DNA from 2 places in the Priestia sp. LL-8 genome. Region 1 is predicted to be linked to the other one. Evidence: riboswitches for the same ligand, from Rfam matches in the RefSeq annotation. Region 1 holds a riboswitch; the other holds the start of a gene.

Region 1 (14,953 bases):
GAACGGGTTTAACATCGCTGATTACAGGAGTTTTATTTTTAAGTTCACTTCTGTTTATTCCATTTATCAAGCTGGTTCCAGATAGTGCTATTGCACCTATTCTTATTGTTATTGGAGCATTGATGATTCAAAATATCAAAAACATCAATTTACAGGACTTAACAGAAGGTTTCCCTGCATTTTTAATTATTGCGCTTATTCCTCTTACGTACAGCATTGCTGATGGAATTGCATTTGGGTTCATTGCGTATCCACTGCTTAAATTATTCCTTGGTAAAATGCGTGAAGTATCGATGTTTATGTATGTAAGCGCGCTGTTGTTTTTCTTGAATTTTGTGCTGCATTATATTGCTTAAAATAGACAGCTGAGTACTTTTGCTCAGCTGTTTTTTGTGTTTGCGGTAAAGAATCCTCTTTTTAGATATCACACTCCGTATTTCGTGTCCTTTGGCGAATCTGCCGCTTCTAAAATGACGTTTCCTGCGTAAAGTAGTACAGAAGTCGGAGGGGGATATAAGGGGGAGAAAATGATGGGAATTAAATTAATTAAAATATCAGCCGTTTATTTTGGAATTGGCATCATATTAGGGTATTATATGTCAATTGTTCACAGCTACGCTTTGACACCAGTTCACGTGCACATCAATTTATTAGGATGGACGTCGCTTACGTTAGCGGGAATTATTTATTATTTGTTTCCTGCGTTTAGCGAAAGTAAATTAGCCAAACTGCACGTATGGTTGCATAATATAGGATTACCGGTCATGATGATTGGTTTATTTTTCATGATCGTACTAGAAAACCAAGCTTTTACACCCGTAGTGGCAGCAGGAGCAACACTTACTGCTATTGGCGTTTTAATTTTCGTATATCACATCCTTAAAAATTTGAAATCTGAACGATAAACGAAGAAGGTCGTTGAAGGTGGCTGCTAATTTCAAAAGGAAAAAGAACCAGCTATAGCGAATATACATGTAAACAAGGTGAAAGTGTGATTTACATAAAGGTGTGCTAGGCATCTTTATAAGGAGGGGTAAGCTGCAGGGATTTCTAGCTCTTATAAAAGCCAATAAAAGGGCTGATTATAAGTTTCTTGCGGCGGAGATACTATGGGAGAACATCAACAATTAGTGCGTGTTAGGGAGCTAGCAAATGAAATTATTCGACTTCGTCTTCAAGACCGTACAACTTATGACGAATTAGAGTTGCAAAATAATGTAGAGTTGTTGTCTCGTTCTGTGGTTGACTTAGTAAACATTATGTTAGCCGAAGATGTGGATTCGTCTACATCTTTAAAAGCTACAGCTTCTAAAATGAAAATGGTGTATAATAACATGCATCAAGCTGAGAAAAAAAATTATTTGCATTTCTAATTGCTAGGCTCCTTTTCGCCACAAACGAAATGGAGGTGTACGAGGCAGATGCTATCGTCACTAACGACTTCTGAAGCTATTGTAGCATCCGTTCTTGCACTGGTTGTCATTGCCGTTTCCATTATCTTTTTTGCCACTCTTATTATGGTTGTTGTTCGACGAGAAAGAATCAGCAGCTTGGTTAATCACGGAGAGCATGCAGATGGGAAGCAAAAAAGCTTAGGTGATTTTTTTCGTTCTTTACGAAAAAAATAACTACCATTTTCTTATTAAATAGATAAAAGCGGTCAATTTAAACGTTGACCGCTTTTTTTAGATTGTTTGCTTATTTTTTTCTAATACAATACGCGCTGCTTCACTAACAGATGACACAACGGCAGAGGCGTGGCGCTGAACAGCTTCAGGAGCTGTAGCCATAGCGAAACTGTTCGGCGTTAATTGAAACATAGGAATATCATTAAATGAATCCCCCACACATGCAATTTCCTCTGGTTTTAGCTGAAGATGATTTAATAAAATTTCAATGGCATTTCCTTTGCTGATGTGTTTAGGCATAATATCCAAACACTGCTTGGCAGAAATATATGTATCAATATAATCACCAAACTCTTCGTTCACTTCTTTTTGCAGAGCTACCATTTCATCATGATCTCCAAGAACCGTGATTTTAGATGGAGAAAGAGCGTGACCAAATGAATCCGTTATTTCAATTTGTTCTTCGATAGGGAAAAACATGTGAGTTTCAATTGCTTCAATAATTTCATTTCGCTGCTCCACATAATTCGTGTCGTTTGAACAGACAAGCGTAATACGGTTAGGATCTATCGTTTTTTTATAAAGTTGAACCGCTAAATCATCTTCAAATACCTTTCCATGAAGTTCTTGATTTTCTTTGGTCCACACAAATCCTCCGTTTTGGCTAATGCGATGAAATGTATTATTAATATCAGTAGAAATCTTTAAAATTTCCGTATCCATTCGTCCAGAAGCAAGACAAACCTCTACTCCCTGGCGCTGAAGTTCACTAAGTGCGTCTGCATTATGCTGTTCTACGTATTTTTCTTCGTGTAAAAGAGTGCCATCTAAGTCGCTTACAAATAATTTAATCATTGCTTGAAAATTCCTTTCTCTGAAAAATTTGCTGTGATAAGAGTGTTGCAAATTTATTACATTCTTTATTCTATCAGTGTTTCCCAAGAAACTCATAAAAAAAGCTCAAACCGGCGGTGAATTCAAAGAGATGAAGACATAACTACATTACTTTTTTTCGCAGGAGTCTTCGCCCTGTCCTCCAATCAACAGCTAGAAACAGCTACATGAAATCTAGTTCACCATTACAATGAAAAAATCCGAACGGAGTTGATTCTCAATTAAGAATCTGGATTTACCGTTCGGATCTTTCTTCAACTAAAATACATTTGTCGCAGCCATGTTTTACAATACGTTAAAATATTTCGCTTCAGGATGTGCAAAAACAAGAGCTGTAACAGAAGCTTCTGGTTCCATCATGAAACCGTCTGTTAACTGAATGCCGATGTCTTCAGGTTTAATTAATTTAAACAGTTTTGCTTGGTCTTCAAGGTCTGGACATGCAGGATATCCGAATGAAAAACGCTGACCTTGGTATTTGGCTGAAAAACGCTCCGCCATTGTAAAGTCTGGCGAATCGGGGAATCCCCATCGGTCACGAATTTGCTGATGAACACGTTCTGCTAATCCTTCAGCTAGTTCAAGCGCAAGAGCTTGGAACACGTGACTCTTTAAAAACTCGCCGTTTTCTTTGAATTTCGCCGCCCGTTCGCGAATGCCTGTTCCTGCTGTTACAGAGAAGAAACATACATAGTCCATCTCTTTTTCTTTAGGCTTTGCAAAATCAGATAAGCACAGGAACTGTCCTTTTGCTTGTCGAGGGAAAGTAAAGCGTTCAATTTCTGTTTTTTCATCAGCAGGATCATAAATAATTAAATCATTTCCGTCTGCTTGAGCAGGAAAGAACTGATAAATAACCGCTGGTTTAATTAAGTTTTCTTTTAGTGCCAGTTCGAGCAGGTCATCAACGGTTTCTTTTAATTGAACAGCACGCTCGTCTTTTTCAGCAAGCAGCTTATTTACTTTTCCTTTTAGTCCTAAGTGATGACCTAAAAGCATCTGCCAGTTAATATACGGAAGAACCTGTGCCAAATCGTAGTGTTTGACAACGTGCCGTTTTAAATCAGCAGGTACAAAAACAGGGGCGTCCGTTGAAATGGCGGATCTTTCTAAAACAGCCGTAGCTGCTTGAGCTGTTTGAGGCTGGCGTTCTCGAACCGTTACTTTCTTTTCTTGCCGCGTTTTTAAATCTGCTAAAAGCTGAATAACTTCTTCTTTGTTCTGCAGCTTATTTGCTAACGCTAATCCGTCCATCGCATCTTTGGCGTAGAGGACCGCACCTTCATATTCCGGGGCAATTTTGAAGTCAGTAAATTTACGGGAAAGGGCAGCGCCTCCTACCATAATTGGAACATCAATGCTTGATTGTGTTAAATCTTGTGCAGTCAAAACCATTTGCTGAGCTGATTTTACTAGAAGACCTGACAGGCCAATGATGTCTGGCTTTTCGTCTTTTACTGCTTCAATCAGCTGCTGCGGCGTTACTTTAATTCCTAAATCAATTACTTTAAAACCATTATTGCTTAAAATGATGTCTACTAAGTTTTTACCGATATCGTGTACGTCACCTTTAACCGTCGCAAGAATCACTTTGCCTTTTCCAGAATCATTTTCAGTTGCTTCCATATGAGGTTCTAAAAAGGCAACGGATGCTTTCATAACTTCCGCACTTTGAAGCACTTCTGCTACAATCAGCTGGTTGTCATTAAACAAACGTCCGACTTCCGCCATCCCCTCCATAAGCGGTCCGTTAATAATATCTAACGGATCATCATACTGAGCTAAAGCCTGTTCTAAATCAGGAAGCAATCCTTCTTTTGTACCTTCGACAATATACATTGCCAATCGTTCTTCGAGTGTTAACGTAGAAATTTCTACTTTTGCTTCTTTCTTTTTATCACGATAAAAGTCGGTAAACGTGCTTAGCGTTTCATCAGTTGTGTTAAATAATAACGCATTAGCAAGCTCAATTTCAGCTTCTGGAATAGAAGCATAGCGCTCTAATTTTTCGGTGTTAACAATGGCATAATCGAGTCCAGCCTGCGTACAGTGATAAAGGTAAACGGCATTTAGTACTTCACGTCCGACTGGAGGAAGACCGAATGACACGTTACTTACGCCAAGAATGGTCAGGCAATCAGGCAGGGCTTCTTTAATCATTTTAATTCCCTTAACTGTTTCTTCAGCAGAACCAATATATTGTTCATCACCAGTCCCTACAGGAAACACAAGAGGGTCAAAAATAATATCTTTTGGATTAAAGCCATGTTTTTCAACAAGCAAATCATGTGAGCGTTTAGCAATCTCTACTTTTCGTTCTGCAGTAACGGCCATGCCTGTTTCATCGATTGTACCGACAACCAGAGCTGCACCGAATTTTTTTACTAGCGGTAAGATTGCATCAAAACGCTCTTCACCATCTTCTAAGTTAATGGAGTTAATAATGACCTTACCTTGTGAGTACGTTAAAGCTTTTTCAATAACTTTCTCATCGGTTGAATCGATTACAAGAGGAACCTTCACTTTTTTTACAACTTCTTGAATAAACTCCTCCATATCTTCCATTTCTTCACGGTCTGGATCTGCTAAGCAAATATCAATAACGTGAGCACCATTTTTAACCTGAGCACGCGCAATTTCAGATGCTTCTTCAATTTTTCCTTCCGCAATCAGGCGTTTGAACTTGCGAGAACCGATTACATTCGTACGTTCTCCCACAAAAAGAGGGCGCATAGAATCGTCATATACAAGTGGTTCAATACCGGTTACAGCATGGTTATGCTCGGAGCGATCAAGCGAACGAGGCGCAACCTCTTTTACCGCTTCAGCCAGTGCTTTAATATGAGCAGGCGTTGTACCACAGCATCCGCCTACAAAGTTCAGCCAGCCTTTATCAGCAAACCCTTTAATTTTTTGAGCAAGCAGCTCAGGGGATTCATGATAATTGCCTTCTTCATCCGGAAGTCCAGCGTTTGGATAACAGCTAACTGCTGAAGTGGCTAGGTCTGAAAGAGAGCGAATATGATCCGTCATAAATTCAGGGCCTGTCGCGCAGTTAAGTCCGACTGAAAGTGGCTTCATGTGTTCCAGTGATAAGTAAAAAGATTCGATATCTTGACCAGCGAGAGTTGTTCCCATAGGCTCAATTGTTCCTGAAATCATAATAGGAACTTCGGTTTTTAGTTTTTCAAACGCTGCTGTAATGCCTAGAAATGCGGCTTTTACGTTCAGCATGTCTTGACAGGTTTCGACTAAAAGCAAGTCAACGCCGCCGTCTAACAAACCTCGAGCTTGCTCTTCGTACGATTCTACTAGTTCAGGGAATGTAATGCCTCCGGTAACAGAGAGCGTTTTAGTGGTAGGACCGATAGCTCCAGCTACGAACCTAGGCCATTCGGGAGTTGAATATTTATCGCGGGCTGCACAAGCAAGCTTCACAGCTTCGATATTCAATTCATACGCCAAGTGACCTAAATCGTATTCATCAAGTACGGTAGATGTTGAGCCAAACGTATTGGTTTCAATGATGTCAGCACCTGCTGCAAAGTACTCTTCATGAATGCGCTGAATGACATGAGGCGCTGTTCGAGTCAAATATTCGTTGCAGCCTTCATATTCTTCGCCGCCAAAATCTTCAGCGGTTAAATCAGCATCTTGAATCATCGTTCCCATTGCTCCATCGATGACGAGTATTCGCTTCTTTAGTTGTTGTTCGATAAGTGAGCTCATTTATATCTTCCTTTCTGATGTAACAAGTTGCTTGTCATGAATATAGCGTGTTAGAATTTCGGTCATTTCATAGCGCATAAACGGCGTAATTAAGTAAATACCGTCAAATAGCTCATATGCTGTATCAATTAAGTTTTTTGCAATCGCAAGGCCTTCGACTTCACCGCGAATTCGGTCATTTCCCGTTGCGTCCATTCGCTCTAGAATATCTTCGGATAATTTAATTCCAGGTACTTCATGGTGAATAAATCGCGCATTTCTTGCGCTTGTTAACGGCATGATCCCGATGTATACCGGTGTTGTTAAATGTTTGGTTGCTTCATATACCTCTTCAATTTGCTTAGTTGAATAGAGAGGCTGAGTAATGAAATAGTGAGCCCCGCAGTCGATTTTCTTTTCCAAGCGCTGAACGGCTCGGTCTAAGTGACGCACGTTTGGGTTAAAGGCGGCTGCAATGGAAAAATTGGTTTTTTGACCAAGCGGTTTGCCGGAATAAGATAGTCCTTCATTAAACTGAGCGATTAAACTAATCAAGTCAAATGAAGATAGATCGTAGACCGAAGTGGCACCAGGGAAATCGCCAACTTTTGACGGATCACCGGTAATCGCAAGCACTTGATTCATTCCTAGCGTATGAAGTCCCATTAAATGAGATTGAAGTCCAATTAAATTTCGGTCGCGACAGGTAATATGAATAAGCGGTCGTGCTTTTGTTTCTTGCTGCATCAGTGTTGCCATTGCCAAGTTGCTGATGCGAGGTGAGGCAAGAGAATTATCAGCTAATGTAATAGCATCTACGCCGACTTTATCAAGTGCTTTTGCGCCTTCTAAAAATTTCGTCGGGCCAAGCTGTTTAGGTGGATCTAGCTCGACGATAACCGAGCGGCGCTTTTTCACAATTTCATGCATATGAGGTTTATCCTGCTGCTCACGCTCTTGAACCGTAACGGCTGGTCTCATTTTAACGACTTTACTTGTAATCGGAGGCAAATCTTTTAAGGCAGATGACATTGCGCGTACGTGGGCTGGTGTTGTACCGCAGCATCCTCCAATTAAGCGAACCCCTTGTTCGCGGAATAAACGCGCGCTTTCTACAAAGTAGTCTTCATTTGTTTCATATTCCAGCTTTCCTTCTACATACGCCGGAAGGCTGGCATTAGGGTAAGCAGATAAGAAAGCTCGATCAGGAAGCGGTACTTCTTCAAGAGACTGAATCATATGATAAGGACCTAAACGGCAGTTTAGCCCGACAATATCTGCTCCCAAGTCTTCTAATTCTTTTAATGCATCTGCTAAAGAACGCCCATCTTGCAGTACGCCAATATCATGCAGGGAAACGTGGGTGATAATAGGCTTATCCGTTTCTTTTCTTGCAAGTGTAAGAACGGTCTTTAATTCTTCGAAATCATAGTATGTTTCAAATAAAAGGCCATCTACACCTTCATTTAAAAGCCAAAACATTTGTTCACGAATGCTTCGCTTAACCTCTTCTAAACTAATAGCGTTTTTTTGGAAAGAACGAATTCCGCCGAGTGTACCAACCACGTAAGCCTGATCTTTTGCAGCTTGTTTCGCTAATTTTACACCAGCAACATTGATGTCTTTGACTGAATCTTCTAATCCATAACGGGCAAGTTTTTGATAATTAGCAGCGTACGTATTTGTTTGAATAACGTTTGCACCAGCTTCTACATAGGCTCTGTGAATACGAGAAACCTCTTCTGGTTTTGTGATGTTTAGTTCTTCAAAACAGCTGTCAATACCGTGTGAGTAAAGGAGGGTACCAGTGGCACCATCCCCAATTAAAATTTTAGACTTTAAATCTTCAAGTAACCCCATGTCAAAACCTCCTTAAATTGTTCCGCTTCTATTTCACGAGTGATTCGTTTTATGCAATATGCCGATAAAATAGAAAAAGTCTTCTTAAGAAGAAGACTTTTTTCGCCTTCTTATCTTCCAAGCAATAAATTGCTTGCTGGATTTAGCACCATGTCTCCAACGACTGGTTGCTGAGGTTTCAAAGGGCCAGTCCCTCCACCTCTCATGATAAGAATCAATTGTATATAATTGAAACATATTTTTTTAAATAGAAAGAATACTTATTTAATAATTTATCTGATTTTTAGAAATTATACAACAGTAAATTGTGAATTTCCAGCAAATATTGGGGAAAATCTGAAAGCTAAAGTGAAAATATCCGTATATTTTGTTTGAGAATTGCTGTTATGTTAAGGGTTAAGGGGGTTTTGTGAAGAAAATAAAAAAAGAAATAAAATAAATGAAAAAGGAAAAGCGCTAGGATATGCTTAGATTTACACGTAAAAAGGCTCGTCTTTTTTTAACCGTTTCTACATATAGTGAACTATGAAGGGTAGAAGGGTGATGGGCATGAAAAGGTGGAAACTCACGCTGCAGGTTGCTGCTACGTATGTAGGCACCGTTGTAGGAGCCGGTTTTGCAACAGGCAAGGAAATTGTTCAATTTTTTACACAGTACGGGGAACTTGGAATGGTTGGAATTTTGGTCAGCGGCTTGTTTTTTATTTGGCTAGGTTCAAAAATGATGCTGCTTTCGCACGCAATTGGGGCTTCTTCTTATCAGCAGCTTAATACATATTTATTTGGTCATGTGCTTGGAAAAGCGGTAAATGGTGTAATGATTGTCATTTTATTTGGAGTAACTTCAGTCATGCTAGCGAGTACGGGGGCAATAGGAAAAGAACAGTTCGGGCTGTGGCCTCCTGTTGGGATGATTTTTACAATTGTTTTAACTTATATATTTATCGCAAGAGGAATTAACGGTATTTTAATGGTTAATTCTCTTGTTGTGCCGATGATGCTTTCATTTGCTCTTATTATCTTTGTGCCAAATATCAGCTATTTCTCACTGATTCAAACGAAGCCGGATTTAACGCTCGTCACACAGTGGAAGTGGGCGGTTAGTCCCTTTTTATATATTTCCCTAAATCTAGCTTTGGCTCAGGCCGTTTTGGTTCCATTAGGAAGCTCTGTGAAAGATAGGAGCGTGATTAAAAAAGGGGCCGTAATAGGAGGGTGTGTACTTACGTTTATGCTTGTTTCTACGCATCTTGCTCTTTCCAATTTGCCTTATTCATTTCAACTTGATATTCCGATGAGTGCCGTTGTCAAAAATATCTCAGCGTGGGTGAATGTTTTATTTACGGTAGTTGTGTTAGGCGAGATTTTTACTACATTGATTGGAAATGTATTTGGAATCGCTAAGCAGCTTCAGTCATTTCTTCCCCTGAATGATAAGCAAGCTTTTGCATTTATTATCTCGGCATGCTTTATTATTGGGCAATTCGGATATGCCCAGCTTCTTGAGTTCTTGTATCCGATATTTGGCTATATTGGACTAGCTTTTGTATGGATGCTATGTATTAAAAAAGAAAAAATAAGCTAAAAGCTGGATTTTAAAGAACAGATGTGAAAAAACGAAGTTAAATGATGTGACAAGTCGATTTTACTTTGCTATAATGTAAAACAAATAAGACTCTAGCAGTCGAATATATTATCCTTCGGGGTCGGGTGTAAGTCCCAACCGGCGGTGATAAAGCATATGCTTTTAAGCCCGTGACCCGTTTTCATACGATGTATGTTAGCGGTGGATCTAGTTAAAATCTAGAGCCGACAGTAAAAGTCTGGATGGGAGAAGGATCAGGAAGCACAGTTGTTTTTTTGTGTTGTATTAATAAGGGACAGGTTTGCCTTTTTTAAAGCTACCCTTGTTTTTGTACACAAAATATAACTGTTTATTTCGTATACAATTAGCGGAATTTTGCATAGATAAAACTGATTCAGCTCAGCCGACCCCTTGGACATTTGTTCAAGGGGCTTTTTTATTTTCAGTGGTTGGGGGAAAGATAAATATGAAAAAAAAGCAGCTGCTATTTCAAAACGGCATAAGAAGTTGGAATAGCGCCAAAGCAGGTGAAGAAAATGTTCACAGGTATTATTGAAGAAATTGGAAAAATAAAACGTATTCAAAAGGCTACAGAAGCAATTGTTCTTACGATTGATGCGAAGACCGTGTTAGAAGATGTGAACTTAGGGGACAGTATTTCAGTTAACGGAGTTTGTTTAACCGTAACGGCATACTCTCAAAATGAATTTACGGTCGACGTCATGCCGGAGACGATTAAAGCAAGTACCCTTCAGCTTCTAACCGTTGGATCACGTGTTAACTTAGAACGGGCGATGGCTGCAAATGGCCGGTTTGGAGGGCATTTCGTTAGCGGACACGTTGATGGAATTGGAACCATTGTAAGCAAAACACGTAAAGGAAATGCCTTTTATTATGAAATTCAAGTCGACCCTGAACTTCGTGAATTTATGATGTTAAAAGGATCTGTTTCTGTAGACGGAACAAGTCTTACTATTTTTGATGTCAGCAACCAATCATTTACTATTTCTCTTATTCCTCATACGGTGCTTCACACAGTCGTAGGAGACAAACAGCGAGGAGACAAGGTGAATATTGAATGCGACATGTTAGCTAAATATATGCATCAAATGATGACGAATAAGTCAACTCCTGGCGCCTCGAATCGTTCAGGTAATATGAAGGATTTGTTGCAGCAGCATGGTTTTACAAATTAACAGTGAGGTGAAAGCGATGTTTCATAAAGTAGAAGAAGCCATTGAAGAGTTAAAAAAGGGAAAAGTGGTTATTGTATGCGATGATGAAGATCGAGAAAATGAAGGAGATTTTATTGCATTAGCCGAAAAAACGACCCCTGAGGTTATTAACTTTATGGCTACTCATGGAAGAGGATTAATTTGTACACCTGTTAATGAAGAAATTGCGCATAAATTGAATCTTCACCCGATGGTAGCGAACAATACGGATGTACATGGAACAGCATTTACAGTAAGTATTGATCATATTTCAAGTACAACAGGTATCAGTGCATACGAACGCTCTGCTACTGTTATGGCTCTTATAAATGAAGCGACGGTAGCAAGTGATTTTCAACGCCCAGGACATATTTTCCCGTTGATTGCAAAAGACGGGGGCGTTCTGCAGCGTGCAGGTCATACAGAGGCCGCTGTTGATTTAGCCGTATTAGCAGGAGGAAAGCCTGCGGGTGTTATTTGTGAAATTATGAATGAAGATGGAACAATGGCACGCGTACCGGATTTAACAAAAATTGCAGAGCAATTCGATTTAAAAATGATTACAATAAAAGATTTGATTGCCTACCGCCGCAAGCATGACCAGCTGATTAGCCGTGAAGTAGAAGTGAGCTTACCTACGGCATTTGGTGATTTTAAAGCTGTAGGATATACAAATAAACTTGATAATAAAGAACATGTGGCCCTTATCAAAGGTGATATTGATCACAATAGCCCTGTTCTCGTTCGCGTTCACTCCGAGTGTTTGACTGGAGATGTGTTTGGCTCTGAGCGCTGTGACTGCGGTCCTCAGCTTCACGCGGCTCTTACGCAAATTGAAGAAGAAGGACGCGGCATTCTGCTGTATATGCGTCAAGAGGGCAGAGGCATTGGCTTATTAAATAAGCTAAGAGCATATAAGCTGCAGGAAGAAGGATACGATACCGTAGAAGCGAATGAAAAACTCGGGTTTGCTGCGGATTTACGAGAGTATGGAATCGGTGCTCAAATCTTAAAAGACCTTGGAGTCAAACAAATGAAGCTTTTAACGAATAACCCTCGTAAAATTACTGGGCTAAAAGGCTACGACCTTGAAGTGGTAGAGAGAGTGCCTCTTCAAATGCCGGCAGTGGATGCCAATAAAAAATACTTAGATACCAAAGCTAAAAAACTAGGTCATTTATTACATTTATAAGTTTACACTTTTTTTCGTTATAACAAATGAAGCTAATTCATGAAAAGAAATGTAAATAACTATATATTACTACTAGCAGGAGGAACAAGAGATGAATCATTTATATGAAGGAAATTTAGTAGGCACAGGATTAAAAATCGGAATCGTGGTAGGGCGTTTTAATGAATTTATTACAGGCCGTTTACTTAGTGGAGCAGAAGATGCGCTCAAACGTCACGGCGTAGCTGATGAAGATGTAGATGTGGCTTGGGTACCGGGCGCTTATGAAATTCCATTAATCGCTAAAAAATTAGCTGAATCTAAAAAATATGATGCGGTTATTACGCTAGGAACCGTTATTCGAGGAGCTACTCCACACTTTGATTTTGTATGTAATGAAGTAGCAAAAGGCGTTGCATCTCAAAGCTTACAAACAGGTGTGCCAATTATCTTTGGTGTATTAACAACCGAAACAATTGAGCAAGCAATTGAGCGTGCAGGAACAAAAGCAGGAAATAAAGGATGGGAAGCTGCAGCATCAGCTATCGAAATGGCTAACCTTTCAAAAATGATTGAAGGATAATAGATACCATTCCAGTTTTTATAAGCTGAAGAGTTAAAAGAGGCTGAAACAAAAGTACGTTAGTTGAAGGGAAATCCGAACGATGAATCGTTCGGATTTTTTCATTGGTAGGATGAACGCAGGTTTCATGTATGTATTGGCTTCTAACGGTAGATTAAAGGATAAAGTAAAGACTCCTGGGGGAAAAGCGTAAGAAGTGTGACCCCGCGTAAAGCGAAGTAGTCTTGCGCGGAAATCAGCTGCAGTGTAGAAAGCGATCCATACTATCTCATGTATCCCGTTTGTTCGCCTTTAGATTGAATTGATGTAGTTATGTCTCAAGCTCTTTTGAATAGAAGCTAGCTATGTATAATTTGGCTAAAACGTCTTACTCTAAGTAATAATTAGGTCGTAAAAGGGAGACGTCTATGCCTCATTATACTGCTTTTTTTGCATTGATTATTATCAGCACAGCCGTTTTGCTTACGGTATTCATACGTAAAAAAGATAAAAAGCTAGTCGTTTTGCTTTTCTTTATCATTGGAATGGCTTATGTACTAGAGTATGTTGTATTTGTGTTGTTTGAAAGTTACAATTACGATCCTGATTTTATGACCAATGAATATTTTGATAATTTGTTTGGGTCTTTAACTTCTCAAGCGTTTGCTTTTCCAATCATGGGTATGGTGGTAGCTGCTTATCAATTAAAATTTCGCTATATTTTAATTATTTCAGCTATGTTTATGGGGGTTGAAGAATTATTTTTACACTGGGATATTTATACACATCACTGGTGGAAAACAGTTTATACAGGCGTTTTAATGACTATAGGCTTTAGCATTTCAAAGATTTGGTATGTATGGCTAACAGAACGGTATATGACATTTGTGCATTACGCTACATTTTTTCTCGGAATGCTCGCCATTACTTCTACTATTATGTTTATGCTGTTAGCATATTTTCATAATAATTGGTTTTATACAGGATGGTTTGCGTCGGCTACTCATGATTCCGTAAATGCAACGATAATTTACGTTTGTATTGTTACGATTCTCCTCGTTTGGAGTGTAGCTAAAGAATTTTTTGTGGGAGCTGGAATGATTATAGCAGGGCTACGTATAGTAGATATTTTGCTGATTCACTATGGGGTTTTGCTGGTATCTATTACCACTTCACTTGTTCTTTTTACGCTTTTACAAGCGGGTGCATTCATTCTGAGCGTTATGCTTCAAAACTTTATTATGAAAAATTGTTATGGGACGAGCAAAAAAGACGTTGCGTTTCCAGCAAAGAACTACTAAGATAATACGTAACTCAAATAGTTTAGTTCAATAATATTTGAAACAAAGAAAAATGAATTGACGGTTATGCGTATTATTTGTAAGATAGGAAAGCAAATAATAGAAAGCCGAAACAGGGGAGTGAAGGATTCGTGAAAGAGTCCTTTTTTGTAGAAAAGGTACTTAATAATAATGTATTAATTGCTAAACACCTTACCTATGATGAAGTTGTGCTAATTGGGAAAGGAATAGGGTTCAATAAGAAAAAAGGCGATGAAATCGATGCAAAAGCCGTGGAGAAAATGTTTTTGTTAAAGAGTGAAGAAGAGCAAGAACAGTACAAGCAGCTTTTAGCTCAGGTGGATGAAGACGTGATTGAAATGATGAATGATATTGTAACGCACATTCAAAAGCGTGTTAACATTCCTTTGAATGAGCATATACACATTTCATTAACGGATCATATCGCGTTTGCGATAAAACGTTTTCAGCAGGGAATGGGGCTTAAAAACCCATTCTTACTTGAAACAAAAGCCTTATATCCAGAGGAATACACGATCGCATCTGAAGTGGTAGAAATTATTAGTCGTAAAATAGGCGTGCAGCTTCCAGTAGGAGAGATTGGTTTTATTGCGCTACATATTCACAGCGCGCTGACTGAAAAAAATCTGCTGGAAGTGAATCAAGACTCGCAGCTTATTCAAACGATTATTAATGTAATTGAAGAATCGCTTCATCTGCAGGTAGACAAAGAATCTGTACACTATATGAGATTGATTCGTCATTTGCATTTTGCTATTGATCGAGTAAAAACAGGAGAAAAAATAGAAGAGCCAAAAAAAATTGCTTTGCTATTGAAAGAAGAATATCCTCTGTGTTACAATGTGTCTTGGAAAGTGATAAAAGTAATGCAGCAAGCGTTACATTTACCTGTGTATGAAGCAGAAGCAGTTTACTTAACGATGCATCTGCAGCGACTTATAACAAAAACGGATTTATAAAATCATTTCAATACGTGTTACTGATACGATCAGGCATGAGTGAGAAATGAA
Region 2 (14,953 bases), 3.4 Mb from region 1:
TTTTGGCGATCACATATTCCGTATCTAGAATATCATCATGATTCTCAAAATGATATGTACGATAAAACAACAGTTGACATATATGCCATGCTTTATCAGCTGGGAGACGATGAAACAAAATCACATATCAAACAGATGAATATTTTATCTTCAGATAGGACGGAATAAGGGGTAAAAAGCAAAGAAAAAAAGTACGAGCATACTTTTCTTATCAGGTATGGCCGTAATGTATGATAAAATAAGGGAAAAATCAAATGGAGTTTGAGTCGACCATGTACACATTTAAGGATGCATATCATAATCAAGTATTTTTATCATTTGAAAAAAATCCATTCTCGAAAACTCCACGTCATGTTTGGGTCGTATGCAGGTATGAAAACCAATGGTTGCTAACGAATCACTCAAAACGAGGTTTAGAATTTCCCGGAGGAAAACTAGAAGGCAATGAAGTACCAGAAGAAGCAGCGGTTCGAGAAGTATTTGAAGAAACAGGCGGAGAAGTCTCTTCTTTAACTTATATTGGTCAGTACAAAGTAGTAAGTAAAGGAAAGACCATTATTAAAAACATTTATTTTGCTACTATTGGAAATGTAATTGAAAAAGAAGACTACATGGAAACAGATGGTCCAGTAATGATTGATGAACTACCTTCGGGTATTCAACAAGATGATGCATACAGCTTCATCATGAAAGATAATGTTTTACAATATGTAATGAAATATGTAAAGCGAACATTTTTGTAAAAGCATCGTATTAATAAAAATCCCCCCGTTTGTACGGGGGGATTTTTTTATGAGCGTCGGATCAATTTCTTTTCTAAATAAGCAACGCCTTGGTACATAATCGTAGCGAAAATGGCAATTAATAATAAGCTGAGAAGAACAAGAGTAAAGTTGAAAACTTGGAAACCATAAATAATCATATATCCAAGCCCTTTTGAAGAAACTAAAAATTCTCCTACGATGACGCCTACCCAAGATAAGCCGACATTTACTTTAAATGTGGAAATAATGGCAGGCATGGAAGCTGGCAGAATTGCTTCTTTAAAACAGCGGGTTTTCGTTGCACCGAAGCTTTTTAGTAATTTAATATAGTTTGGATCAACTTCTTTAAAGGCTGTGTAAACGACGATGGATGTAATAATAACGGATATAATCGCTCCCATCGTTAAAATTGAGAAAAATCCTGGACCGATCGCTACTATTAAAATAGGGCCCAGCGCTACTTTGGGCATGGCGTTTAAAATAACGAGGTAAGGGTCTAATATGTTTGCAAGCCTAGTTGAATACCAAAGGGCCGTTGCAAGTAAAATACCTAGCAATGTGCCTAAAATGAAGCCAAGAACCGTTTCAAATAATGTAAAACCAATATGTTCTGCTAGCGAGCCGTCGGCAAGTTTAATTAAAAATAAATGCCATACTTTAGTAGGGGAACTGAAAATTAAAGGATCAATCCACTTTAAACGAGAAGCTAGTTCCCAGAAGCTAAAAAAGGCTAAGAAAATGATCATCTGCACGCTCAGTACTAATCGTTTTTCGCCGCGAACCTTGCGAAGGTAGTTTTCGTGAAGAGTATTTAGGGAGCTAGTGGGTTTCAAGTTGATCAAGCTCCTTCCATATGTCCATAAATAAATCGTTATAGACAGGGTGCTGGCGTGCTTCAAACGGAGAAAGGGTTCGCAAAATAGAAGGAACCGTAAATGTTTTTGCGATCTTCCCCGGCTTGGCTGAGAATAAAAAGATTCGGCTGCTCATAGCAATGGCTTCGCCGATATCGTGCGTGACCAAAACGGCCGTTTTTTGATAAGTCATCAGTGTTTTGGAGACAAGTTCTTCAAGCTTGAGTTTTGTTTGAAAATCAAGTGCTGAAAAAGGTTCATCCAAGAGTAAAATAGCAGGGTCAATCGCAAGTGTTCGGACTAAAGCGACGCGTTGTCTCATGCCTCCGGATAACTGGTGCGGATATAGGTCATCTACGCCCTGTAAACCAATTTCTTTTAGAAGTGAAAGTGCTTTACTCTCTGTTTTATCTGTTAGCTGTCCGCGAATTTCAAGCCCAAGTAAAATATTTTCTTTAATGGTTTTCCACGGAAACAAGTAATCTTGTTGAAGCATATAACCGATGTTCGGGACTGATGTTCCGATATTTTCACCGTCTATTGTGACAGAGCCGGACGATGGTTCAATCAAGCCGGCAATAATCGATAGAAGCGTCGTTTTTCCACATCCGCTTGGGCCGAGAAAGGAAACAAATTCTCCTTCTTCAATAGACAAGTTAATATGTTCAAGTGCAGTGGTAGCAGACTTTGTCGTAAGATACATATGCTGAACATCTTGAATGTGAAGTTTTGTCATATTACTCACTCATTGCATCCTTTGCGAATTTTGTGTTGACTAGCTTGCTGTGATCGATGTGTCTTGGAAGTTCTCCAGATTCGTCCATGATTTTTTGTAAATGATCCCACTCTTTTTGATCTAATAAAGGGTTAGTTGCAAAGGATTTTTGGGATTTATAGCGGTCAATAACCGTTTTCAGCGTTTCTTTAGGTGTATCTTCAAAATACGGTGCAACCACTTCAGCAATTTCATCTGTGCTATGTGTATTCACCCATTTTTGTGCTTTGTAAATAGCTCGAGTAAATTTAGCTGCTGCTTCAGGGTTATCTTTTAAATAGCTTTCTTTGGCCATAAATGTTGTATAAGGAACTGTTCCTGATTCTTTTCCGAAGGAAGCAACGATATGTCCTTTTCCTTGTTTCTCTAAAATACTAGCCGTTGGCTCAAATAATTGAACGTAATCTCCAGTACCAGAAGCAAAAGCATTTGCAACGTTAGCAAAATCAATGTTTTGAACGAGTTTTACATCTTTTTTAGGATCAATATTATGCTGTTTCAACACATATTCCCCTACCATTTGCGGCATGCCGCCTTTACGTTGACCAAGAAACGTTTTGCCTTTAAGCTGATCCCATGAGAATTGATCGACCTTTTTACGTGCTACTAGAAATGTTCCATCGGTTTGGGTTAGCTGTGCAAAGTTGATGACGGGATCACTAGAACCCTGTGCATATACGTAGATTGAAGTTTCCGAGCCGACTAAGGCAACGTCGATGCCATCAGATAAAAGTGACGTCATTGTCTTATCTCCGCCCCACGTTGTTTTTAAATCTACCTTTAGTCCTTCTTCTTCAAAAAAACCTTTTGAAATAGCGACGTACTGGGGAGCATAAAAGATAGAGCGAGTTACTTCGCCGACACGAACCGTTTGTACAGATGTTGTTTTGCTGCAGCTAATTAGTGGAATGAGTAAAATCATAATAGCAAGCAAAGAAAAAAGCCATTTGATTGGTTTCATAAAGCAAACCTCCTTAAAATAATAAAATATTTTATGATAATGTATGTAAGGAAGTGGAAGAAGGTGAGTGCCTATATAATCGTGTGGAAAATCAAAGAAGTATAGTTCAACGATTGCCGATATAGGTTGCCGGGTGAAAAACAGGCCAGTTATATAAAGAATGGAGGAAAAAAATGAAGGATGGAACAATTCTACATAAACAGCGTTTTCCGTCACCTAACCCTCGCGTGGCGCTTTGGATAATTACATATGCATGTCAAGGACTTAAAATTAAAGGGATGCTCGCGGAACCAAAAGAACAAGGAATGTATGACGGCTTTTTATACTTGAGAGGAGGTATTAAGAACGTAGGAACGGTTCGTCCTGCTCGACTCATTCAATTTGCTTCTCAAGGTTTTATTGTGATGGCTCCATTCTATAGGGGAAATCAAGGAGGCGAAGGAAACGAAGATTTTGCAGGAGATGATCGTTACGATGCTTTTGCTGCTTACGATTTACTGAAACAGCTCCCTAACGTCCACCATGACCGCATTCATATTTTTGGGTTTTCAAGAGGGGGAGTGATGGCTTTACTCACAGCCATTGAAAAAAATGACAGCCGTTCTCTTGTGTTATGGGGAGGCGTCACGGATATGGTGCTGACATATGAAGAAAGAGAAGATTTAAGAAGAATGATGAAGCGGGTGATTGGAGGAACTCCTTCTAAATATCCTGAAAGATACGAATGGAGGACACCTTTGAACCGTGCTCATCTCGTCGAGCCGCCGGTCTTGCTTATTCATGGTTTAGAAGATAAAAACGTGTCGGTTGATCATTCCTATCAGCTCGAATCTAAACTAAAGAAGTCCAATAAAAAAGTTACCAGCTGGTACTTCGAAAACTTTCCACATGCTTTTCCACCAAAAGAAAACCGAGAAACGGTGAAGAAGTTAACGAAGTGGATGAAAGCGCAATAAAAGATATGCTACGATAGAGAAAACAAGTAGAATAACAGTGAGGAGTGAGAAAAAAATGGGTATGCCGCTAGAATTAAATACAATGATTGTGACAAAAGGCAACGAAAAGCGTGTAACGGATAACATTTTTCAAATTGAGAAAAAAGGATATCGCTTGTATCCGTTAGATATTCCATTAAACATTCACAAAACGAAAAATGGAGAATGTATTGGAACTGCTGTTGTGCGTAAGGTAGAAATGGCGCAGGAAAAAACTATTGTCACATATGAACTGACAAAATTACATTCGACTAATTAAAAAACCGATCGTCTATAAGACGATCGGTTTTTTATTAGACTCTAGGTCCGCCTAATGTTGAAATGTCAGATGCTACATCATTAAAACGCTTGAAATTAGCTTTGAATTTAGCAGCAAGCTCAGTTGCTTTTTGGTTATAAGCTGTTGCATCGTTCCATGCTTTAGAAGGCTGAAGCACTTCATCAGGAACTCCCGGAACATGAGTTGGAATCGATAAACCAAAAATAGCATCTGTTACTGTTTCGGTATTAGCTAGTTCTCCTTCAAGGGCTGCTTGAACCATAGCTCGAGTGTAGCTTAACTTCATTCGTTCGCCTACGCCGTATTCACCGCCGGTCCATCCAGTATTTACAAGGTAGACATTTACATTATGTTCATCGATTTTCTTTCCTAGCATTTCTGCATAAGTTGTTGGAGCAAGAGGTAAGAAAGGCTCACCAAAGCATGTAGAGAAAGTAGCCTGTGGCGATGTTACGCCGCGCTCTGTTCCAGCTAACTTACTAGTATATCCGCTCAGAAAATGGTACATCGCTTGTTCTTTTGTAAGCTTGCTGATTGGAGGCAAGACGCCGAAAGCATCAGCAGTTAAAAAGACAATAGCTGTAGGATGCCCAGCAACGCTTGGCAATACCGTATTATCAATAGAGTCAATTGAATAAGCGGCACGAGTATTCTCTGTTAAACTATTATCATTGTAATCTGCTACTTTCGTATTTTGATTTAACACTACATTTTCTAGTACGGCGCCGAAGCGAATTGCATTGAAAATTTGCGGTTCTTTTTCTTCGGAAAGTTGAATGCACTTCGCGTAGCATCCTCCTTCAATATTAAATACACCAGAGCTTGACCAACCGTGCTCGTCATCTCCGATTAAACGACGGTTTGCATCAGCAGAAAGCGTTGTTTTACCCGTTCCAGATAAACCAAAGAATAATGCAACGTCACCTTCTTCTCCTACGTTAGCAGAACAGTGCATAGATAGAATATTGTTTTGAGGAAGCAAGAAGTTCATCACTGAGAAAATAGATTTTTTCATTTCACCAGCGTATTCAGTTCCTCCAATTAGCACAATACGTCGCTCTAACGAAAGAATAATGAAGGTTTCAGAATTCGTCCCGTCTGTTTCAGGGTCAGCTTTGAACGTTGGAGCTGCTACAATTGTAAACGGCTTCACATCATCATTTGTTTTTGGTTCGGCTGAAGGGCGAATGAATAACTGCTGAGCGAATAGGTTATGCCATGCAAATTCATTAACTACTTGAATTGGTAACTGATACTTTTTATCAGCTCCAGCATATCCATTAAAAACAAAAAGTTCATCCTGCTTCTTTAAGTGGGTTAAGACTTTTTTGTATAGCGCATCGAATCGCTGAGCAGAAATTGGCTGATTGACAGGTCCCCATTCAACCGTTTTTGAAGATACAGCATCGCTTACAATAAATTTATCTAAAGGAGAGCGACCTGTATATTTTCCGGTTTCGACTGACACAGCACCTGTAGAAGTCAGCGTCCCTTCGCGTCGAGCTAGAATTTTTTCAACAAGTTGTGGAACAGATAATTGATGTTTTGTTGTTTTTAATTGAAGCAAACCATTTAATTCGATAGACATATCAACAGTACTCATGTGCACTACCTTCCTTTTTTAGCTATTATTTATTCATTAATGTTTGAAATTTATAATTAGTATAACACATTTATTTAATTATTCTATACTATTTAACTAAAAATGTTTGTGCATTATAAAAAAATGTACGTTATACCTATTTTAGACACATGTATATGTGCTAGAAGCGAAAAAAGTGAGGCTATTTTAAGTGAAAGCTTCATTTTGATCTGTCTTATTAACCAAACTTAGTGATGATTCTTAATAAGGTATACTATTTCAGAATTTGAGTATGTTACATTAAAACAGATTCAAACATAAAGAGATGATTTCCATTTGAATGTTGTTGACAGTGAAGCGCTTTTTCATGTATTATATGTCCTTGAACGGATACTCTCTTATCCCGAGCTGGTGGAGGGACAGGCCCTATGAAACCCAGCAACCATCGTCATTTTTTTGTGTAGACGATAAGGTGCTAACCTGATGCAAGGGCACAACCTTGATCGATAAGAGTGAAAGGCTTATGTAGAATTTGATACCTTTCCTCGATACAAGGAAAGGTTTTTTTATATTTTTTAACGTGTAATGAAAATAAGGGAATGAGTACCGTATCACAATGTATCGTATTTATAAGGAGGAAAACTGATGTCAACACAACGTCGTCTGTTCACGTCAGAATCTGTTACAGAGGGACATCCCGATAAAATTTGTGACCAAATTTCTGACTCAATTCTTGATGCTATCCTAGCAAAGGATCCAAATGCTCGTGTTGCTTGTGAAACAAGCGTAACAACTGGTTTAGTTTTAGTAAGTGGTGAAATTACAACTTCTACTTACGTGGATATTCCTAAAACAGTTCGTGAAACAATTAAAGGAATTGGCTATACTCGTGCAAAATACGGATTTGATGCTGAAACTTGTGCAGTATTAACATCTATCGACGAGCAGTCAGCTGATATCGCTGCTGGTGTAGACCAAGCGTTAGAAGCACGTGAAGGTCAAATGTCAGATGAAGAAATCGAAGCAATCGGAGCTGGAGACCAAGGGTTAATGTTTGGTTACGCATGTAACGAAACAAAAGAATTAATGCCTCTTCCAATTTCATTAGCTCATAAACTTGCTCGCCGTCTAACAGAAGTACGTAAAGAAGAAATTCTTCCTTACCTTCGCCCGGATGGTAAAACACAAGTAACAGTTGAATATGATGAAAACAACAAACCTGTTCGCATCGATACAATTGTTATTTCAACTCAGCATCACCCAGAAGTAACGTTAGAGCAAATTCAGCGTAACTTAAAAGAATATGTTATTAATCCAGTTGTTCCAAACGAGTTAATTGATGAAAATACAAAGTATTTCATTAACCCAACAGGACGTTTCGTAATCGGCGGTCCTCAAGGAGATGCTGGTTTAACTGGTCGTAAAATTATCGTTGATACTTACGGCGGATATGCTCGTCACGGCGGCGGTGCATTCTCTGGTAAGGACGCAACAAAAGTAGACCGTTCAGCAGCTTATGCAGCTCGTTATGTTGCGAAAAACATTGTAGCAGCTGATCTTGCTGATAAATGTGAAGTACAACTAGCATATGCAATTGGTGTTGCACAGCCAGTATCTATTTCAATTGATACATTCGGTACAGGAAAAGTTTCTGAAGAAGTACTAGTAGACGTAGTACGCAAAAACTTTGACCTACGTCCAGCAGGCATCATTAAAATGCTTGATTTACGTCGCCCAATTTATAAGCAAACAGCAGCTTACGGCCACTTTGGTCGTACGGATGTAGAGCTTCCTTGGGAGTTCACAGACAAAGCGGAAGCATTAAAAACTCAAGCTTTAGCTAAATAATAAAAAAAATCTCCGTGAAAACGGAGATTTTTTTTTATGCCCACTGAATACCTGCAGCAGATTTTTCTACGACACCTTCATATTCTGAAAGCAAATGCTGAAAAATGGCGTCCCATGATTGAGTAAGAGCATATTGTCTCGCTGCATGGCCAAAGTGAAGCCGCTGATGCAAATCATCGAGTAAATCTGTAATAGCCGAACTGAATTCTTCTAAGGAGTGAGGTTTGCAAAGGTAGCCGTTTCGCCCGTGCTGAACCATCTGTTTAACGCCTCCTGCATTTGCTGCCACTACAGGAGTTCCAGAAGCAAGAGACTCCAGTACAACATTTCCGAAGGTTTCTGTTTCTGAAGGAAAAACAAACAAATCAGATGATGAATAGATATGAGCAAGTTGCTTACCTTCAAGGAAGCCTGTAAATGTCATATGCTCAGATGCTTGCTGCTGCATTTGCTCTTTTAAAGGGCCGTCTCCCACAATAACCCAGTGAATTTGATGGCGGATATGATCGGGTAGAGATCGTGCGATTTTCATTAAAAAATCAGCGTTCTTTTCTTTAGCTAATCTTCCTACATAAGTTAAAATGTAGGGTTTTTTAATATTATATTTAATACGAATATCAAAGCGGTCATAGTGGGGGTGAAACAATTTGTGATTCACCCCTCGCGACCAAATAGCTACGTTGTGAAACCCTTGTTCTTCTAGCTGCTGTTTGGTCACTTCGGAGGGAGCGAATATTTTTTGTACAGGTTTATAAAACCATTTCATATATTTTTGCAATGGTACACGCATTTTTTCAAGTTCATAGTGAGATAAATAATCATCAAAATTGGTATGATAAGAGCCGACAAGAGGAACACCTAATCTTTTCCCGTAATAGGAGCCGCAAAGCCCCATTGTAAAAGGAGTGGCCAAATGAATAATAGAAGGATTGAATTCCCGCAGCTGCTTTTTAATTTTTAGAACGTTTGGCAATGAAAAGCGGCTGTTTGGATAAAGGAAAAACGGCATGCTGGGCGAACGGTGAACATACGTTGAAAATGACTGATCATGAGCAAATTCAGGAGCAAATACCTGGATGGGAATTTGCTTTGATTTGACATACTGAGTAAATTGATAAAGTGTTTTAGCAGCTCCGTTAACTTCTGGAGCAAATGTATCCGTAAATAAAGCAATTCTCATTAGTACTCCTCCTATCAATTAGGTTAAAAATATGTTCAGTGAAACAGCACCTGAAAAGATGCCCAGTATCAGACCTACCATGACATCCGTCGGATAGTGCAGACCGAGATAAATTCTTGAAATTCCTACCGTTACTGCAAGAGGCAAAAGAACAGCAGCGAAGGCTGGATAAACAATCATAAGAGGGGTAACCAACGAAAAAATAGCTGTTGTATGTCCAGATGGAAATGAATGATCTTTTAATGGATTTTCTAACACTTTTGTATGTTTTAATTGAATATAAGGTCGTTTTCTCGGATATAGTTTTTTAGCAATGGCGACTGGAATATGACTAACGGCTAGAGAAAACGCACAAGCGTAAGCGACGGATGAAGGATGCAGAAATAGCAGCAAGCACGCTATCACAATGGTAAACGTGGCTCCGCCGGCGTGAGTTAGTAAACGCAAAAATCTATTTAAGTGCTTTCGATCAAAATGTTGGTTGACGCTTTTGAATAATCGGCATTCGGCATCGTATACATACTGAATTAACTTGGCTTTCATAGAGTCGCTCCCTTTTCAATAAATACGTCTTTATTATTCAGTTTAATCTTTAATTGTGGAGGCAGTACTAAAACGATGTAAATTAATATGGAAATTTCTTTACAATTGTGGAGAGAATAGAACATGATTGGAGAGTTTGTGGAGATACTAAAAAAATTCCCTCAGTATGACTTTCTGAGGGAACGTTCCCTTTATAATGAAGAATCAGATTTCTTAATAGACTTATAATACTGACCTTTTTCTACATATTCTGTACGAATGCGCTGCATATCTTTTAAATCCTCTTCTGTCAGAGTGCGGATCACTTTAGCAGGTCGGCCGAGTGCAAGAGTATTAGGCGGTATTTTTTTACCGGGAGGCACTAAGCTTCCAGCACCGATAAAAGCACCTTCACCAATTTCCGCACCGTCTAAAATAATAGAACCCATGCCAATGAGTGCGCGTTTGCGGATGATGGAGCTATGTAAAATAACTTGATGTCCTACTGTCACATCATCCTCAATAAGCAAAGGAGCATTTGGGCTTTGATGGAGTGTTGATTGATCTTGTATATTTACTCGTTTACCAATAATCGTAGGTGAAACATCTCCTCTAATAACAGTGTTAAACCAAATGCTGCTTTCTTCACCGATGGTGACATCTCCAGTAATCGTGACATAGTCTGCGATGAAGCAGCTGGGTGCAATGGTAGGCATTTTTTCTTTATACGGATAAATCATCAAATCATCTCCCTTTATTAGTTGAAAAAAAGTAGTAAATCTTCTAATGTAAGTGTACAAAGGTTTTTTAAGCAGGTAAACAAAAAAAGGAAGAAGGAGTAACTCAAATGCATAAATGGGAAGCAGTAAATCCAAAAGGCGTTATTGTCATGGTCCATGGAGCAGCGGAGCATCACGGACGCTATCGCTGGCTGATTGAGATGTGGCGTTCGGTTGGAATGCACGTAATTATGGGAGACCTTCCTGGCCAAGGCTTAACAACAAGAAGAAGAGGACATATCCTATCCTTTGATGAATATGTATATGAAGTGGAAGAATGGGTACGTGAAGCGCAAAAATATGATTTGCCTATTTTCCTGTTAGGTCACAGTATGGGAGGACTGGCGGTTATTCGTACGCTGCAGACAAAAAATCTCCCTATATGGGGTGCGATTCTTTCCTCACCTTGTTTAGGATTAAAAGAGCAAGTACCAGCTTATTTAGATATGTTATCTAAAGGATTAAATAAAGTTATGCCGAACAAACTTTTTGATTTAGGCCTCACTGTTGAAAAAGCAACAAGAAACCAAGAAGTTCGAGATGAAGATGAAAACGACTCACTGTATGTTACAAAAGTTTCTGTAAGGTGGTACCGGGAATTGATCCAAGCTGTTAACTTAGCTTTTAAAGATATCGATCGGTTGCCTGATGTCCCGCTTCTTGTGATGCAGGCAGGAGAAGACAAAATTATTGAAAAGCTGATTGTTAGGCAGTGGTTTGATGAAATAGAACTAAGTGAAAAAATCTACAAAGAATGGTCTCAGTTGTACCACGAAATCTTTAATGAGCCTGAAAGAGAATACGTTTTTACATATGCAAAAAGCTTTGTTGATCTTCACATTTAATGAGTGCTGTAAGAAGTTGAGGTGAAAATAAATGAAGATTCCGTCTCGTCCTATTTCATTAATGAGAAAAATTTATCGAGAAGTGTTTCCTGTCGTTCATCATGAGCTCAATTATTGGCGCGAACGGGCAAAAGAGATTCCTAATAAAGAATTGCGTACTCAAGCATTGGCAAGTATCGATACAAAAACTTTTCATTGTGAAGGAGGCGGTATCCTATCGATTTTAGCGAAAGAAAACATGGTGGAATGCATAAAATTTATTGTTGCCTACCAAACAATCAGCGATTACTTAGACAACTTATGTGACCGCAGCAATTCGCTTGACCCTAAAGATTTTGCCGCCTTACATGAATCGATGCCAGATGCGTTGACTCCTCATGCACCCCTTGGCGATTACTATCGTTTTCGAACGGATAAAGATGACGGAGGATACTTAGCCGGACTTGTCCAGACTTGTCAGCAGTCCTTACGAAAAGCTTGTAATTACCATATAGTCTCTTCACATTTATTAGAACTAGCTAATTATTATTGTGATTTGCAAATACATAAGCATGTTGAAATCAAGGAAAGAGTTCCACGATTAGAGAATTGGTTCGATGCTCACCGGCACAGTGTTCCTGAAATGGAGTGGTATGAATTTTCAGCGTGCTCTGGTTCAACGTTAGGCATTTTTTGTTTGGTCGCTTATAGCTTTCAAGAAGAGATGACCGAAGAAATGACGCAGAAAATAAAAGCAGGATATTTTCCTTATATTCAAGGCTTACATATTTTACTCGATTATTTAATTGACCAAGAAGAAGATAAAGCAGGAGGAGATTTGAACTTTTGTTTTTATTATCCTCATTATCAGCAAATGATGGATCGTTTTTTGCATTTTGTCGTAAAAGCGGATGAGTATGCTAAAAAACTGCCAGATTATCACTTTCACTGCTTTATTTATAAGGGCCTCTTGGGCGTTTATTTGTCCGATCAAAAAGTCCGGGCACAAAAACACGTCCATGTGAATGCACGTAGATTAATCAAAGCGGGGGGAGCACTCAGCTACTTTTTCTATATCAACGGACGCTTGTACCGAATGTTAAAAAGATAAGCCATATGCGGCTTATCTTTTTTCAATAGCAATGATGAAGGGAGGGTTGTTTTGCTGATTCATGAAGCGATATTGTAAAACATGAACGTTTTTTTGATCAAGGTTTTGGACATACGTTAGTAAATCGTCTCTTTCTTGTTTCCCTTGTTCGTGTCCATGATAAATAACGAGCACAATCACTCCTTCAGGTGCTAGCAAATCAAGTAACTGCTCAATTGCAGAGATTGTTGTTTCAGAAGTGGTGACGATGTCTTTATCTCCACCTGGTAAATAACCTAAATTAAAGACAGCTCCTGTGACTCGTCCATTAATAGAGTGGGGAAGCATGTTTATATTGCTATGGCTTTCTTGGATAAGCGTGACTCGTTTTTCTACATGATGTTCTGTCAGTCGCTGCTGAGTTGCTTGAATGGCTTGGGGCTGAATGTCAAATCCATATACATGACCTGTATCTCCGACTAAGTTGGCTAAGAACAATGTATCATGTCCATTTCCTGCTGTAGCATCGATCGCGACATCTCCTTCCGCCACAGCATTAGTGAGCAACGTGCGGGCAAAAGGCAGGATACGTTCTATTTTCATCTTTCCATCAACTCTTTTTCATAATATTTTCCTTGATAGCTTTGGCGACGTTCGAGCTCTTGATCAATGGCATTTAATACGCTCCACTTATTTACGCTCCACATCGGTCCAACCATGAGGTCTATCGGTCCATCGCCTGTAATACGATGAACAATCATCTCAGGAGGGATTACTTCGAGCTGATCGCATACAAGCTTTACATATTCTTCAAATGAAAGAAATTCAACAAGGCCCTTTTCATACTGTTTGACCATAGGAGTTCCTTTTAGTAAATGAAGCAGATGAATCTTAATTCCTTGAACGTCTAATTTTGCTACTTCCCGTACCGTTTCCATCATCATCTCAGGTGTTTCTAAAGGCAAACCATTAATGATGTGAGAACAAACGCGAATACCGTGTTTTCGAAGCTTTGCTACGCCATCTACATAGCATTGATGATCGTGTGCCCGGTTGATAAGCAGTGAAGTTCGTTCATGAACAGTTTGCAGTCCAAGCTCTACCCATAGATAAGTTCGTTCATTTAATTCAGCCAAGTACTCCACCACATCGTCGGGGAGACAGTCAGGGCGCGTGGCGATAGAAAGCCCAACAACTCCGGGAAGCTTTAAGACAGCTTCATATTTTTCACGAAGCTCCTCGACAGGAGCATGAGTATTAGTAAATGCTTGAAAGTAAGCAACGTATTTTCCGTCTTTCCATTTATGATGCATTTTTTCACGGATTTCATTAAATTGTGTCACAAGGTCATCTGCTCTGTTTCCGGCAAAATCCCCCGAACCGGCAGCACTGCAAAACGTACAGCCGCCGTGAGCTACCGTGCCGTCTCTGTTTGGACAATCAAATCCTCCATCTAAGGCTACTTTAAATACCTTATGGCCAAAGTGGTTACGTAAGTGGTAATTCCAGGTATGATAACGTTTGTTTTCAGATTTATACGGAAATGGGTTTGTCTGATTCAAATCAGCAACCTCCTTTTTACATGCAATATACATCAACAAATTGTATCAAAAACGTGAAAAAGTGCCAAACAAATTTAAGGATGCTTATATTTAACAGGTTCTTCTTGTCGTAAAGGGAAGTAAAGTTGCGCAAAATAAGACAGAAATGAACGAATAGGAGGAATAGAGAATGACAACTCGTCAAGCAGTGGATCAACTTATGCAACAGTGTGAAGATGCTATTCGCTTTGGACAAGGTCAGTTGCAGGAAGGCATGAAGCAAGAACATTATAACGACACTGAATATACAAAAGCACAGGAAAAATTAGAAAATGCTTATAAAGAAATTGAAGAGTTTTCTCACAGTGCAAATGCACAGCAAAGAGAGCAGCTATATCGCATGCGCCTGCAAGTTCAGCAGCTGCAAAATAAATTGATCACAACTCAGCATTAAGGAGAGGATTTTATGGCAACGCGTTCAAATCAAAATAATCCGGAACAAAAAACAAAAAACGGGATCAACAGTAATGACATTGAGCTAGGAAAAGATTTTGATCCGGTAAAAGAATTAAAAGCACGAAACAGCAAGCGTGCACAGCCGGTTCGTTCGAAGCAAAAGTAAGCGGTAAAAAGGTGATTTTGCATGATATTGTCATGTGAAATCACCTTTTTAAATAGTCAGCGAATTTCAAATAAATTGTCTATATGTAAAAGCATTGCGAACCCTTTAAGAAAAGACTAGAATGTACGTTGGCATTCGAATAGATAGGGGGGGAGATCAATGCCCAAATCACTTTGGTTTTTGATTATTGGTATGCTTGTAAACGTAACGGGAGCTTCATTTTTATGGCCTCTCAATACAATTTATATAAATGAACATTTAGGAAAGTCATTATCCGTAGCAGGAGTGGTTCTTATGCTGAATTCTGCTGCAAGCGTAGTAGGAAATTTGCTTGGA

Evidence for each region. A riboswitch is a leader RNA that binds a small molecule or an ion and turns the genes downstream of it on or off. The one in region 1 is predicted to bind S-adenosylmethionine.
Region 2: it holds a riboswitch for S-adenosylmethionine, as region 1 does, so the genes downstream of both, metK (methionine adenosyltransferase) here and U9R83_RS06535 (bifunctional homocysteine S-methyltransferase/methylenetetrahydrofolate reductase) in region 1, are expected to answer to the same signal.

The regions. Positions count from the first base shown of each region.
Region 1 covers NZ_JAZAQH010000001.1:1,285,401-1,300,353, forward strand. Annotated here, with positions in the region: gene U9R83_RS06505 (NCS2 family permease) at 1-356, shown strand, start outside; gene U9R83_RS06510 (cbb3-type cytochrome c oxidase subunit I) at 531-905, shown strand; gene U9R83_RS06515 (hypothetical protein) at 1,110-1,373, shown strand; gene U9R83_RS06520 (hypothetical protein) at 1,422-1,628, shown strand; gene U9R83_RS06525 (Cof-type HAD-IIB family hydrolase) at 1,686-2,483, opposite strand; gene metH (methionine synthase) at 2,808-6,251, opposite strand; gene U9R83_RS06535 (bifunctional homocysteine S-methyltransferase/methylenetetrahydrofolate reductase) at 6,252-8,090, opposite strand; SAM riboswitch class I at 8,198-8,304, opposite strand; gene U9R83_RS06540 (YkvI family membrane protein) at 8,640-9,674, shown strand; FMN riboswitch at 9,782-9,932, shown strand; gene ribE (riboflavin synthase) at 10,211-10,870, shown strand; gene U9R83_RS06550 (bifunctional 3,4-dihydroxy-2-butanone-4-phosphate synthase/GTP cyclohydrolase II) at 10,887-12,080, shown strand; gene ribH (6,7-dimethyl-8-ribityllumazine synthase) at 12,172-12,642, shown strand; gene U9R83_RS06560 (hypothetical protein) at 13,050-13,922, shown strand; gene glcT (glucose PTS transporter transcription antiterminator GlcT) at 14,054-14,902, shown strand.
Region 2 covers NZ_JAZAQH010000001.1:4,643,984-4,658,936, reverse strand. Annotated here, with positions in the region: gene U9R83_RS24285 (hypothetical protein) at 1-168, shown strand, start outside; gene ytkD (RNA deprotection pyrophosphohydrolase) at 273-743, shown strand; gene U9R83_RS24275 (ABC transporter permease) at 791-1,510, opposite strand; gene U9R83_RS24270 (ABC transporter ATP-binding protein) at 1,584-2,354, opposite strand; gene U9R83_RS24265 (ABC transporter substrate-binding protein) at 2,356-3,354, opposite strand; gene U9R83_RS24260 (alpha/beta hydrolase family protein) at 3,528-4,310, shown strand; gene U9R83_RS24255 (DUF2584 domain-containing protein) at 4,366-4,608, shown strand; gene pckA (phosphoenolpyruvate carboxykinase (ATP)) at 4,643-6,232, opposite strand; SAM riboswitch class I at 6,607-6,724, shown strand; gene metK (methionine adenosyltransferase) at 6,857-8,059, shown strand; gene U9R83_RS24240 (glycosyltransferase family 4 protein) at 8,094-9,239, opposite strand; gene U9R83_RS24235 (phosphatase PAP2 family protein) at 9,258-9,782, opposite strand; gene U9R83_RS24230 (gamma carbonic anhydrase) at 9,974-10,501, opposite strand; gene U9R83_RS24225 (alpha/beta fold hydrolase) at 10,609-11,385, shown strand; gene U9R83_RS24220 (tetraprenyl-beta-curcumene synthase family protein) at 11,417-12,475, shown strand; gene U9R83_RS24215 (class I SAM-dependent methyltransferase) at 12,488-13,057, opposite strand; gene U9R83_RS24210 (TIGR01212 family radical SAM protein) at 13,054-14,016, opposite strand; gene U9R83_RS24205 (YtzC family protein) at 14,186-14,449, shown strand; gene U9R83_RS24200 (hypothetical protein) at 14,462-14,617, shown strand; gene U9R83_RS24195 (MDR family MFS transporter) at 14,777-14,953, shown strand, end outside.